4 regions of the Paenibacillus sp. SORGH_AS_0306 genome follow, and region 2 is predicted to be linked to each of the others. Evidence: riboswitches for the same ligand, from Rfam matches in the RefSeq annotation. Region 2 holds a riboswitch; each other region holds the start of a gene.
The links. Region 2 has a riboswitch for cyclic di-AMP ahead of kdpF (K(+)-transporting ATPase subunit F). Riboswitches for the same ligand answer to the same signal wherever they lie in the genome.

Region 1: another riboswitch for cyclic di-AMP. It lies ahead of QE450_RS20355 (resuscitation-promoting factor); the one in region 2 lies ahead of kdpF (K(+)-transporting ATPase subunit F).
Region 3: another riboswitch for cyclic di-AMP. It lies ahead of QE450_RS20635 (C40 family peptidase); the one in region 2 lies ahead of kdpF (K(+)-transporting ATPase subunit F).
Region 4: another riboswitch for cyclic di-AMP. It lies ahead of QE450_RS19210 (hypothetical protein); the one in region 2 lies ahead of kdpF (K(+)-transporting ATPase subunit F).

The regions. Positions count from the first base shown of each region.
Region 1 covers NZ_JAUTBP010000001.1:4,602,879-4,606,051, forward strand. The annotation lists gene QE450_RS20350 (TatD family hydrolase) at 1-595, shown strand, start outside; cyclic di-AMP (ydaO/yuaA leader) riboswitch at 791-1,014, shown strand; gene QE450_RS20355 (resuscitation-promoting factor) at 1,338-2,456, shown strand; gene rnmV (ribonuclease M5) at 2,654-3,173, shown strand, end outside.
Region 2 covers NZ_JAUTBP010000001.1:1,621,224-1,624,396, reverse strand. The annotation lists gene kdpA (potassium-transporting ATPase subunit KdpA) at 1-1,119, opposite strand, end outside; gene kdpF (K(+)-transporting ATPase subunit F) at 1,139-1,219, opposite strand; cyclic di-AMP (ydaO/yuaA leader) riboswitch at 1,468-1,649, opposite strand; cyclic di-AMP (ydaO/yuaA leader) riboswitch at 1,712-1,916, opposite strand; gene QE450_RS07305 (carboxypeptidase regulatory-like domain-containing protein) at 2,220-3,173, opposite strand, start outside.
Region 3 covers NZ_JAUTBP010000001.1:4,664,061-4,667,233, reverse strand. The annotation lists gene QE450_RS20640 (YwhD family protein) at 80-592, opposite strand; cyclic di-AMP (ydaO/yuaA leader) riboswitch at 1,071-1,210, shown strand; gene QE450_RS20635 (C40 family peptidase) at 1,224-1,697, shown strand; gene QE450_RS20630 (GNAT family N-acetyltransferase) at 1,963-2,478, shown strand; gene QE450_RS20625 (hypothetical protein) at 2,561-2,854, opposite strand; gene motA (flagellar motor stator protein MotA) at 3,051-3,173, shown strand, end outside.
Region 4 covers NZ_JAUTBP010000001.1:4,345,348-4,348,520, reverse strand. The annotation lists gene QE450_RS19215 (hypothetical protein) at 1-446, opposite strand, end outside; cyclic di-AMP (ydaO/yuaA leader) riboswitch at 858-1,035, shown strand; gene QE450_RS19210 (hypothetical protein) at 1,156-1,551, shown strand; gene QE450_RS19205 (oxidoreductase) at 1,633-2,370, shown strand; gene QE450_RS19200 (hypothetical protein) at 2,416-2,736, shown strand; gene QE450_RS19195 (hypothetical protein) at 2,760-3,173, shown strand, end outside.

The DNA.
Region 1 (3,173 bases), 3.0 Mb from region 2:
AGCGATAGGTTGGCATCCTGTAGATGCGATTCATATGCAACCTGGTGATCTCGAATGGATCGAATCGTTATGCAAACATGAGAAAGTAGTCGCTATCGGTGAGATCGGTCTTGATTATCACTGGGATACTTCACCAAAAGAAGTGCAACACAAAGTATTACGTGAACAAATTGGTCTGGCACGCTCCATTCATATGCCGATTGTGATTCATAATCGTGATGCACACGAAGATATTGTAAAGATTTTACGTGAAGAAAATGCACATGAAGTCGGAGGAGTGATGCACTCTTTTTCAGGTAGCTGGGAAACAGCCAAAATGTGTCTTGATATGGGCTTCCATTTATCGTTTGGAGGACCGATTACATTCAAAAATGCGAAGCAACCTAAAGAGGTGTTACAAAAGGTTCCGATGGACCGTCTTTTACTTGAAACAGATTCCCCATTTTTGACACCACATCCTTATCGTGGAAAACGAAATGAGTCCGGTTATGTGACACTTGTAGCAGAAGCGGCAGCAGCGCTAAAAGGGGTATCACTGGAAGAAATTAGTACAATTACAACTAAAAATGCACTGGAACGATTTGGCATTCGATGAAAAACAGAGTAAATCACGCAAAAAACATCGTTAAACGGATATATGAATAAATTATCATCAAAAAATCGGAGAATATGACAACTTTTTAACCATTTATTCAGAAAAACGTGCTTGCTCGTCGCTTTACATGAGGGTTGGGTTCGGGATATTATTTCATCAGTGATTTAATCTTGCTGTTATCACGCAAGATTCCATGATTCGGTCTCGCTGAGTTTCCTGCATAGGAAAACGGGGGAACCAACATATGTCTTCAAGCCATTATTATCAGAATACCGAAGTCATTATGTATGATTCCTTTTACAGGGTCTATGGGGTGAATTGGAGGTACTCGCGCCATGAGCGGAGGAGCCTTCAAAGGGCAAGCAATACAATGTGTCCGAATCCGACAGCTAACCCCGTAAGCGATGCAGAGGCAACCTCGTATTTTCTAACGTTTTCCGAACTGTATTCAAATACGTCGGAAGCCAAGGAAAAGTTGCTCTTGCTCTTTTCCAGAGGCTTCTTTTGTTTTGGGCAAAACGAAAAGGTACAGAGATACGATATTTGAAGCTTGATCTTTCAGATATTAGGTATGTCCCTTAGACTGACCATGGCGCAGGCATTTTTGAACATCACGAAAGATTATCACACAGATTCGATAATCTTATGCTTACGATCAGCCTGTGAAAATTCTGTTATATAGTCGCGTCATATACAATTACGTCACAGCTAGACGGCGAGACTATGAAGGAGGACGGAAGAAGTGGCAATTGCTCCTTTCGAAAAAACCCATGGTTCGCGCTCATCCAGCATGTCTTATGCGCTGAGTTGGAAGCAACAAAATCTACGCTATGTATTGTGGGCTGCATTATTGGTTATCGCTCTTGCAGCGATGCTATTGTCCCTACTTTATAATCAAGCGGGTAAAAATATTTCTGTTGTCATTGACGGCAAAGCACAAACCGTGGAAACACGTAAATTGATGCTTTCTCAACTGCTTGATGAAAATCAAATTAAAGTGGCACCACAAGATAAAGTGTCAATGCCGATGAATGGCGCACTTCAAGATGGCGATAAAGTTTACATTAACCATGCGGTTGCAGTAAACATTACGGCAGATGGTGGTACGAAGAAAATCTATACCACCTCTAAGACAGTTGGTAACACATTGGAGCAAGCTGGATTAACATTGTCAGGTCAAGATCAACTTACACCAGCAATGGAATCTTCAGTTCATGACAATATGGATATCAAGATTGTTCGCACCAAATCGTTTGTAGCGAAAAAAGTTGTAAAGATTCCTTATCAAACTGTTAAAAAAACCGATGCTTCTATGGTTGAAGGTAAAACAAAGTTAGTACAAAGTGGTCAAACAGGTAAAGTGGTTCAATACATCGAGAAAGTATACGAAGATGGAGAATTCGTCTCCAAACGTATGGTTGATAAAAAAACAACCGCAAAAGTGCAAGATAAGATTGTAGCAATAGGTACCAAAAAAGAAGAGCCTAAGCTTCTTGCAGCTGCATCATCTAGTGGAGGTTCCAGTAATAGTACTTCCAAAGCAGGTGTAGATTTTTCTTATGCGAAAGTACTGAACAATGTATCTCTTACTGCTTATTCGTCTCAAGAACCTGGTCTAGGTACAGTGACTGCTTCTGGAGCACGTGTAACAGAAGGTCGTACGATTGCAGTCGATACGAGTGTCATTCCTATGGGATGGTGGGTATACATTGAAGGCATTGGCTTCCGCCGTGCTGAAGATACCGGTAGTGCTATTAACGGTAATAAAATCGACGTATATATAGACAGCTTGAGCCAAGCAAGAGCATTTGGACGTAAATCCGGTTACACTGTATATGTAATTGGTCCGGTTAAACCCTAGTCAGGGTGTTGATTGGGATAACGCCATTGCTTAAGCCCAGTCATCTGTTATATGATATAAATAATATTAACCATGAGCGTGAATAAGGAAAACAAAAAGAAGAGGAATATTCCTCTTCTTTTTGTTCTGTTAAGATCAATTTATAGTGAATAGATAGAGGTCATTATTTACAGAGTGAAGGGAAGCGTACAATCAACGTGATTAAAGAAGTGATTGTGGTGGAAGGTAGAGACGATACAGTAGCGATTAAACGAGCTGTAGACGCGGATACGATCGAAACTGGTGGTTCAGCGATTGGAGCTCATGTTATTCGTCGGGTGAAGTTAGCTCAAGAACGCCGCGGTGTGATCATATTAACAGATCCTGATTTTGCTGGTGAACGGATACGTAAGATCGTCGCGCAGAAAGTACCTGGTTGTAAACATGCTTTTATTCCTGAAAGCGAAGCTACGCTCAAAGGTGATATCGGTGTTGAGAATGCTTCGCCTGAAGCGATTCGTGAAGCACTTGCACGTGTACATTCTGAAATGCCAGAAGCAGAGATTTTGATCGATTGGGAAGACTTGATTATGACAGGACTGGTAATGCAGCCAGATGCAGCAGAGCGAAGAATGAAAATGGGCAACTTGTTAGGGATAGGGTATGGCAACGGAAAACAGTTCCATAAGCGTTTGCGCATTTTTGGAATAAGCCGTGAAGAATTTGCAGCAGCACTTT
Region 2 (3,173 bases):
AAATACCGTATTAAGCATCATATTCCCAAGTGAAATCAATCCGCCAATAGGTGTTAACGTGTCATGCATGTTATTGACAGCACCTGTCTCTGAAGCGGTTGTGACGACAGAGTAGAATGAAGATTGTGCTTCACCTAACCGTACTTCTTTACCTTCCATCGATCCAGACTGATGTTGAATACCTAATTGATTAATCAATGGGTTCCCTTGAGATTCACTGACAAGAGATACACTAAGCATGACGACAAACATCATCACCATTGATACAAATAATACTCTACCTTGTTTCGAGTTGCCGACCATTTTACCATACGTAAATGGAAGTGACATCGGCACAAGTAACATCATTAACATCTGTAACATGTTACTGAATCCTCCCGGATTTTCAAAAGGATGAGCAGAGTTGGCTCCAAAATACCCGCCACCATTGTTACCTAATTCTTTGATCGCTAGAAATGATCCTATAGGGCCGGTACCAATCTGTTGCTCTGTTCCTTGTAACGTCTGCGCAGTGATTAAAGTATGCAATGTCTGCGGTACACCTAATCCTACAAATACAATTGCCATTACAAATGCTAATGGTAATAAGATTCGTGTGATTGCTCGTACGAGATCTGTAAAGAAATTGCCGAGCGGCTTACCTGTGATTCCTCTAATAAATGCAATAGCGACTGCAATCCCTGTCGCCGGCGATACAAACATCATAAAGATGATCGCTGTCATCTGTGAGAATAAAGACAATCCGCTTTCTCCGCTATAATGCTGTAAATTGGTATTTGTAATAAAACTAATCGCTGTATTAAATGCCAGATCAGGACTCATATTAGTAATTCCTGCTGGATTCATTGGTAAAATATGTTGGAAACGAAAGATCATGTACGTAATCAGCAAGATCACTGAATTACTGATCAGAACCGCTCCTGCATACTGCTTCCATGTTTGATTTTCATTTTTGATACCGCCGAACCTGTAAATCCATTTCTCTATCGGATAAAACCAACGATCCAAGCGATTGGGTTTATTTTCAAAAGCATAAGCAATATAATGTCCGGTTGGCCGAGCAATAAGTATAGCGATGATAATAGTGACTGCAATTCCGATATATGAAAAGATACTCACGATGTTCTCCCCTGACCCATTAGAATTTTTCTGGATAAATCAATGCATAACATAGATAGATTGTTAATCCACCAATAATAATCCACAGCAGCCAAGTCATCGCTCATTCCTTCTTTCTCCGATAGCTACAGATGCCCATTGCAGCAACCCGCTCAACCCTAAAGTCATGATCACCATTAAACCAATCATCAGTATATCCATCATGTGTGTAAGACTCCCTGCATTCATTTTGTAAGTAATCATTTGCTAAAAAAGGCATAAAAAAAGAAGCCTGGAGAAAAGCAGAACTTTTCCCCAGGCCTCTACAAACACGCACACTTATCGTGTACCTGCCGAGTTGCTGGTTAGGAGTTCTCCCCTATACGCTTACGGAGTTAGCTGTCGGATTCGGGCTGGAAGATCGCCCGTTCCGGTAGATACCGGAATTCACCCCATGTTGTGTAGTAACTGACTCTTCGTATCAGTTATCTTCATCAACGGTTGGTTCCCCCGCTTTTCATATGCATATGAAAATTAAGCGTTGTGACATTGTTAACATATCAAAAAACACAGAGTCGTATTACACTGTGTCAGATCGGCACAAGCTTCACACTTCTCTCCTAATCCACGCTTACGAGGTTAGCTGTCGGATTCGGGCGGTGAGAGTCGCCCTACTGCATTGTCTGACTATACCATGGTTAAGTCAGTATGCAGATTCACCCCAACGATTCACATTCCGGCTCTCACACCGTTTTGTGAAATCGCAATTTGGTTCCCCCGTTTTTCGGTTAATACCGAAAACTCAGCGATCAACAAACATTGGAAACTTCATTTATATCAGTTGCTGAATCGTATTCATCAACTGCCTGCAATGAATAATACGCCTGTCCTTGTCAACTGTAAAGCTGAGAAAAGACGCAAAAAAAGCTGTGAATCATCACAGCTTTCATTTTCAGATAACTATTGAAAAGTTATCTATCTCAGGCTCCTATTTTCTCTCTTTTTCATCGTTTATCTACTTTTTTATTTTAGTTACATGATATTAATCATTGTTTTGCAGTAAATTCTGAAAACGATTATGTCATTTGTTACGCAACATCCTATCATTTTGCCTTGTTATGTCAACCTGTATAAATTTCATAAGCAAAATGGTACAACGTGCTGATGTCTGAATTGAGTTGTTTTCCATTGTTGAAAAATTGGATTCTGACTACATCATAGTAATGTCTGTACCGAGAAGATTGGAATGTATATTGTCCTACACCCGGGTTATTAATATAGACAGGCATTGTAAAATTACCATACCCATCCGTAGTAGCTGTTCCAGAAATCACTTTGCCATTTAAAATAGTCGTGATATTGGTAGTTACTATAGCATTGCCTACAGGAGTACCTGTTGCATCAAATGCACGACCAGTAATCACTATATTGCTTTTCACACGCCACTTTTTACCTTGTCCATAATCAATAAATCCATAGACACCACCATCTGTAGTGATATCACTAACAGTCACTCTTGAGACATCTGCTGTCTGATAATTAACAGATAATTTGTATGGTTTAGTGAGATCGAATGTGGAAGGTGCTAATACTTGAATATAATAAGTGCCCGCAGGTAATGTAACTTGACCATTGGTATTCTGAGCAAGTGTTCCTTGACTCACTAGATTAGCATTAAATAGCTGTAACTGATATGTTCCATACGTCGATGTGTTGTCTAAACGCAAATTCATTTTAGACTGAGCTGTCAAAGTGACTTTTGTCCAATCTTCATCAAAGCTGTTATCAATATTCTGTGTACTGACAAAAGGAGCAGCTCCGCGATCTTTGGCTAACCACGGATTATCATCAGGTTCATTAGCATCATACGTATCCGATGTTACAGCAAATACTGTAAATGGATTAGTTGTATCTGCTCCTTGATAAGAACTCACTCTAATAAAATAATAGCCTGCTTTGGCAATATGACTAAGCTGTTCATATTGAGTTGGCCCTTTGGTAGAAAAAGCTACTTGTTGAATCTGGGATGTATCTTCATTTAAGTAATACAGTGAAAGATCATAATCAATAGCCGC
Region 3 (3,173 bases), 3.0 Mb from region 2:
AAACACTACGAATAATAAAAGACCGACGATCTGAGGGTCGTCGGTCTTTTGTGTAAATAGTAGACTATATAAAGTATTATTAACCTTCTAATGCTGTTTTAAACTCTTCAGAAGATTGGTTCCACCATTCTTCGTTATGAGCGACCAATAATTTTTTAAGTGCAGCTTTTTCTTCGCTTCCCAAACCTTCTAACATAATGCGACGCTTGATAGCATAATCCAATTTGTTCACATGCTCTGCGAGGATTTTCCAGCCTTTTTTCTCTTCTTCGTTAATCCACATTTCGCAAGCTGTAGCACCAGCATAATTGACACCTTCAGCTAATTTATCGACTGCTACCCATACTAGCCATACTTGACGACCACCATTTACTTCTTCGCGGTTAGTCGTAAATTTGATCCCTTTTTCTACTTTACTTTTGGCATGCATTGCACCAACATCGATTTTTGCTTCGCCATGGTCTATAATGATAGGGGACACATTATTGAGGTTAATCGCTCCTGCTCCAAAACCTTTGTGTTTACTGCTTTTTGCACTACTACTTACAATATTAAGTGACATCGACTTTTTACTTGGTTGATTTTCATCCATATCGTTCAAATACTCCTTTGTGGGGTCAGTATAAATAAGGTTATTATACATAGATTTATGGTTCGATTTATTATTCATATTGTATCGAATATTGCCTTAAAAGCCAATAAAGTCGATTATTGTCATCAATTTTCATAAAAAAAGGAAAAAAACGTTCATTATTGAGATCGATGAACCGAATAAAGTATATATAGTGATCACAATTCTTCATCAAACGTCACTATATGAGCAAAAGATTAAAATTTTTTAACTTTTAAAAAGACGATAACCATAGGCTTTCACAGAGATTTAACACTAAAATACAAAAGTAAATCTTAAAAACAGATGAATAAACGTTTGCCAAAGTAAAAAACCTCTGGTAGAATAAATCCAGTGAGATTTTAGTAACAACTTTGTAAACTTTAAAACTAAATGCTGTAACCTTTATAGCAACTGAAAATTTTGTCGTTTTGTCGTAATGATCCGTGTACGGTACACACCAAGCTTTGAGCCAAATTCCGTGGTACCGGGAAACGGGGGAACCGTTTTGGGTGAATTGATCTTGTTTCGGAGGGATCATAGGGGAATACCTTCTACCGAATCCTTAAGCTAACCTCGTAGGCAATTGGAAGGGGGACAATTGATTTTGAACATGAAAAAGAAACTAACAGCCGCAGTAATGGGACTTGCTATTGCATTTACGTCACTTGGAGTAACAAGTGCGCATGCAGATTCTAAAATGGATCAAGTTATCGATGGAGCTATTGGAACACCTTATCGTATTGGTGGAACATCTTTTAGCGGTTTTGACTGCTCAGGATTTACACAATATGTATTCAGCAAAATGAACATTGATCTTCCTCGCCAATCTAGCTCTCAATATCAAGTAGGCGAGCCTGTATCAAAAAGTGATTTAATTGCTGGAGATCTGTTATTTTTCAATACTACTGGGGCTGGCGTTTCACATGTAGCAGTTTATGTAGGAAATGGTAACTTCGCACACGCTTCTACTTCCAAAGGTGTGAGAATTGACAGTTTGAGCATGGATTACTATCAAAATCGTTACGTTGGTGCTAAACGTGTTATGAGCGATTCCACATATAACACCTTCGCAACTGACAATTAATCATCGTATTTACAACTCATATAAATGAACCTATAAACCATTGAAGATTCCCGCCAGAATCTTTAGTGGTTTTTTTATGTTCCTATATAAGTAAGACGTATTAAACATCCAATAGGTTACATAAAATAATAAATTTATATCAATTGTTCTTTATAATTATGTCTACTTATTATTAACCTACTCGTAATTATGGTAAACAGGATATTGCAAATTTTTTAAGTTTTTTTTATGGTATATATAAAGTACAGTCAGAGGAGGTTATGTCATGAGCTCACTGTCACATTCTATTTTTCATACGATTCCTTTGACAGAACAACATGCTGCCCAAGTATGTACATGGATATATGATCCTCCTTATAATATCTACGGCTGGATGCCCTGGGATCAAATGAAAGAATTAGGGATTGAGTTCGGTGATCCTGAGATTCGGCAACAACAGTATGTATCGGTATTGGATCAGACAGAACAGTTAGCCGGATTTGCTCAACTTTTTCCATTAGGAGATACGATACGCTTAGGGATTGGTATGCGTCCTGATCTTTGTGGTCATGGTTATGGAGAAGCTTTTGTAGAAGCTATTGTAAAAACGGCTCAAAACCGTAACGCGACAGCCGAAATCGATCTGGAAGTGTTGACCTGGAATCAGCGGGCTATCCGTACGTATCAAAAAGCAGGCTTTTATATTACAGATATGTATGAGCGTAGAACGCCTGATGGTATGAAGCCTTTTTATTGTATGGTCTATCAAGCACCTACTGATGCACGTTATCTTGATATATAAACAAACAAAAAGCACAGCGTAGATGATCTTCTAGTTCATCTGCTCTGTGCTTTTGCTATATACGTATTTTATTAATCTTTTGTTAGATCAAGGTCACAAATGTCATTTCTTCTTTGCCAATCAAAATATCAATGCGATGTGTGTCTGCATCATAGATAACGACCCCACTACCTACATGGATCATAGATTGTGAACCGAGTGCAAAAAATAAGTCTTCTGCCAACGCTTCATTTACTTCATTTCGTTCACCTTCAGCAAGCACTTCCCACTCTTGAGGTTCCATATCAAAAAACAAATAACTGTCTGGAATCATGGCTACTGCTGATGTTAAATCACTCAATATCTCTTCATAATCTCTTCCATGCTTAACGCCCATACTCAACCTCCCGATCTGTCGATATTGTTACAATTCCCAACTTATTTACATTATAACGCAAATATACACTAAAAAACTCTTAACAATGCAGCATATCTTGTCGATAAAAGAGTATCAGATGTTTTTGGAAAACACATCATTACATGGAAGTGGATGATGAGAGAGATAAACTATATACTCACGGACGAGGTGTATTATGCAAATTTCAACAATTATTGGTCTAATACTTGGTTTGGGTTCACTTATATTCGGTATGCTTCTAAAAGGTGCCCCCCTTATCAATCTGGTTAATAACCCGGCTGCTTATGTCATCATTTTT
Region 4 (3,173 bases), 2.7 Mb from region 2:
TAAGCGATTGTATAATCTAACAAAAAAGCATGATTCACCAGTATATCAGAAGATGCCCATACATCGGGCGGATCTTGTAGACGATTGCATAGATCAGTTAAAGCCTCTGCCATCACCTGACTACGCACATCTCCCCAGCTAGCATGATGTTGAGCGATATGAGATTGGGCTTGCTCTAGCGAGCATTTTTTCAGCGTAGAGAATACCCGGCACCATTTCACCAGGTCTAAATGTTGAACCTGATCGGTAAACGAATATTCCGCCCAACCGGTAATCCCATGACTTGCTATTTTTAACAGCCCACAATGCAGATACCCATCCATATCAGGTAACGCGAGCAGATGATTATCATACTGAAACACTTCAATCGAATGAATATGATGTGTAGCCAGATCCACCGTGGATACAGTGTTGCTAGCAGGCGCTATCGGCGAAATTAAACTCATCTCAAATCTACACTCCTTCAAATAAAATCGCTATCTCTATACATAGTAAAACCAGATAAATCAGTAGCCGGCACACTTTTTTGATGTCAGATATTGTTAGCAATCATAGTACCGTTAAGGATAGAAGTAAAATCAAATCTAAGCTTTTAATAGGCGTTATATGCTTGAAAATAACGATGTAATCGGATTCATTGGTCTCAATCACGTTCTAATGGCTATCATGCTCGCTGATACAACCGTTTATATAAATACTGCGCAAACAGCAGAAAAAGAAGGATGGAATGATGCAAATAAGAGCATACTGCTCAAAAGATAAAGGAATTGATTCAAATTCACTCCTTATGAAGAGTCAGACTGCTTTACAAACGAAAAAGGCGGGCGTATGATTTCATTCAAGTTCATTACAGCTTAATGGCTGAAAGGCTAAATCTAGACCTTTCAGAAAGCGGGGGAACCATACGAATAGACAGGGTATTACAAGATCTATTCAGGGGTGAATCAGAGACGACAGCTCAGGCTGATCTATCTGTAGGGAGACTCTTACTTCCGAATCCGTCAGCTAACCTCGTAAGCTGCAATAAGAGAGACGACAACAGTCATCTATGCCATATCAGGGGCTTTTTTGCTCCTGTCTTAGAAGCTGATGAAGAGGTCCTCTTCTAACGGCTTTTTTTTGTTGTCTACAATGAGTGGAGGAGCGCGAACACGCATGGAGTACGAACAGGAATTTGTACTGGTATCGCCTGCTACAGTAGCAGGGGAGCAATTTATTCAATTACTCAAAGTTAAAAAAATACCGTTTGCTATTATAGTGAACAGTCAGGCAGATCAGATTCGATTTGAAAAGATAGGTATTGAGCATATTCTGGTAATAGATACTCAGCGACAAGACTTATGGCGTATCCCGCAATTGAATATTGGCAAAATCTATTTATTTGAACGTAGTCTACCGTTATGTTGTCGTTATATCCAGATCTGTCGTGCATGGACATCTGATAAGCTATATGTCATTACAGAAGGTAGCCAATCACGCTTAATTTATCGTGGTTTGGGTGCAGATTATATTATTCATACCAATGGAAGTAGTGCTTCGTTTTTATTATAAAAAAAGACTGCTGATCCAACGATCATTTTATTTTGCAATTTGTCGGTGATATCTTGATAATAAAGAAGATAGAGAACCAAGATGATGCGCAGAATGGAGATGATCGTTGTGATCGGTAAAACAGCACTCGTCGCTGGAGCAACAGGTCTTGTGGGCAAAAAGTTGTTGCGTCAGTTATTAGATAGCACAGAATATACACGAGTGATTGCTCTTGTCCGTGAACCTGTGCAACAACTACAACATCTGAAGTTGCAACAGATCGTAGTGGATTATCATAGATTAGAAGATTATCGAGCAGAGATGAAAGCAGATGATGTCTTTTGCTGTCTCGGTACAACGATTAAGCAAGCAGGAACGCAAGCGCAGATGATCGAGATTGATGTATTGTATCCTGTGTCTGTCGCTATGGTGGCGTACAAACAAGGAGCCAAGCAGTTTATCGTGATCAGCTCGATGGGCGCTGATCCCAAATCCAGTATTTTTTATACACGTACCAAAGGAGATATGGAGCAACGGTTACAACAAGTTGGTTATTCTTCATTATCGATTGTTCGTCCATCCTTATTGCTAGGCAAACGCAAAAATAGCCGCGCAGGAGAGCAATTCGGTGCTGTAGTCTCTCAAGCACTATCATTTCTAATGATAGGTCCTCTCCGCAAATATCGAGGTATCGAAGCAAGTGACGTTGCACGAGCGATGTATCGGATCGCTCAGACCTCCAAGTCAGGTACTCACATATATATGTCAGATCAATTACAACGAATCGCAGACGAGTCCCAGAGTCGCTCTGCTTCGATAAGCAAATCAGCGAGATCGTAGTAGGTTATAGTTCAATTTTTAATTATAGAAATGGAGAATATCAATATGCCTCAGTTAGAACCAAAGCAAGCCGCTTCAATTATCGAAAAATGGATTGCTTTTTACGATATGGATAATGCCAAAGCATGGGATAAAGACGATTATCCTTTTATCCAATCTTCTTGCAAAGTGATGCGAAGCGCTATTCAAGCATTACGTGGAAAAGCACCTGCACCTAATGAACGTCGCAAAATCGTGACTGGACTTGAAGATTGGTTAGATGATTCATTTATGGACGATCCGAATGAATGGGAAAAAGAAAATAAAGCATTTGTGCAAGAAGCATTAGAAGCGATTCAATTTACAATTCAATTTCTACAAAAATAATGAATAACAGGTAGGAGTGCTCTATGCCAGACGGGTATATTCCACTGTGCAGTCGTGTAATTGGCGATTTTTATATTGCATTTGAACCGCACTCCCATAGTCTAAATATCTATATGCACAGACCAGAACCAGCGCTAGAAGTATCTACAGTTGGTTCTAGGAGTCTATCGGATGATCAATCTACCATTCCGCCTGCTTCGATGTTGTTGATCGGGTATCTCAAGGTCACATATTCACAAGCTGCTAAGCCTACCGAGTCAGAAGATGATCCTTCTGAAAAAGGGTGCGGTCTGGATGCGGTCTATATCAGTGATTTTCAAATCTATTTCAATTATCAAGATCTCAAATTAGCTGTACCTGTAATTACGCTGTTGCGAGATACATTATCGGCTGAAGGATATCGTCTACTGGCTGCACATATTTTCAAAAATGAACGC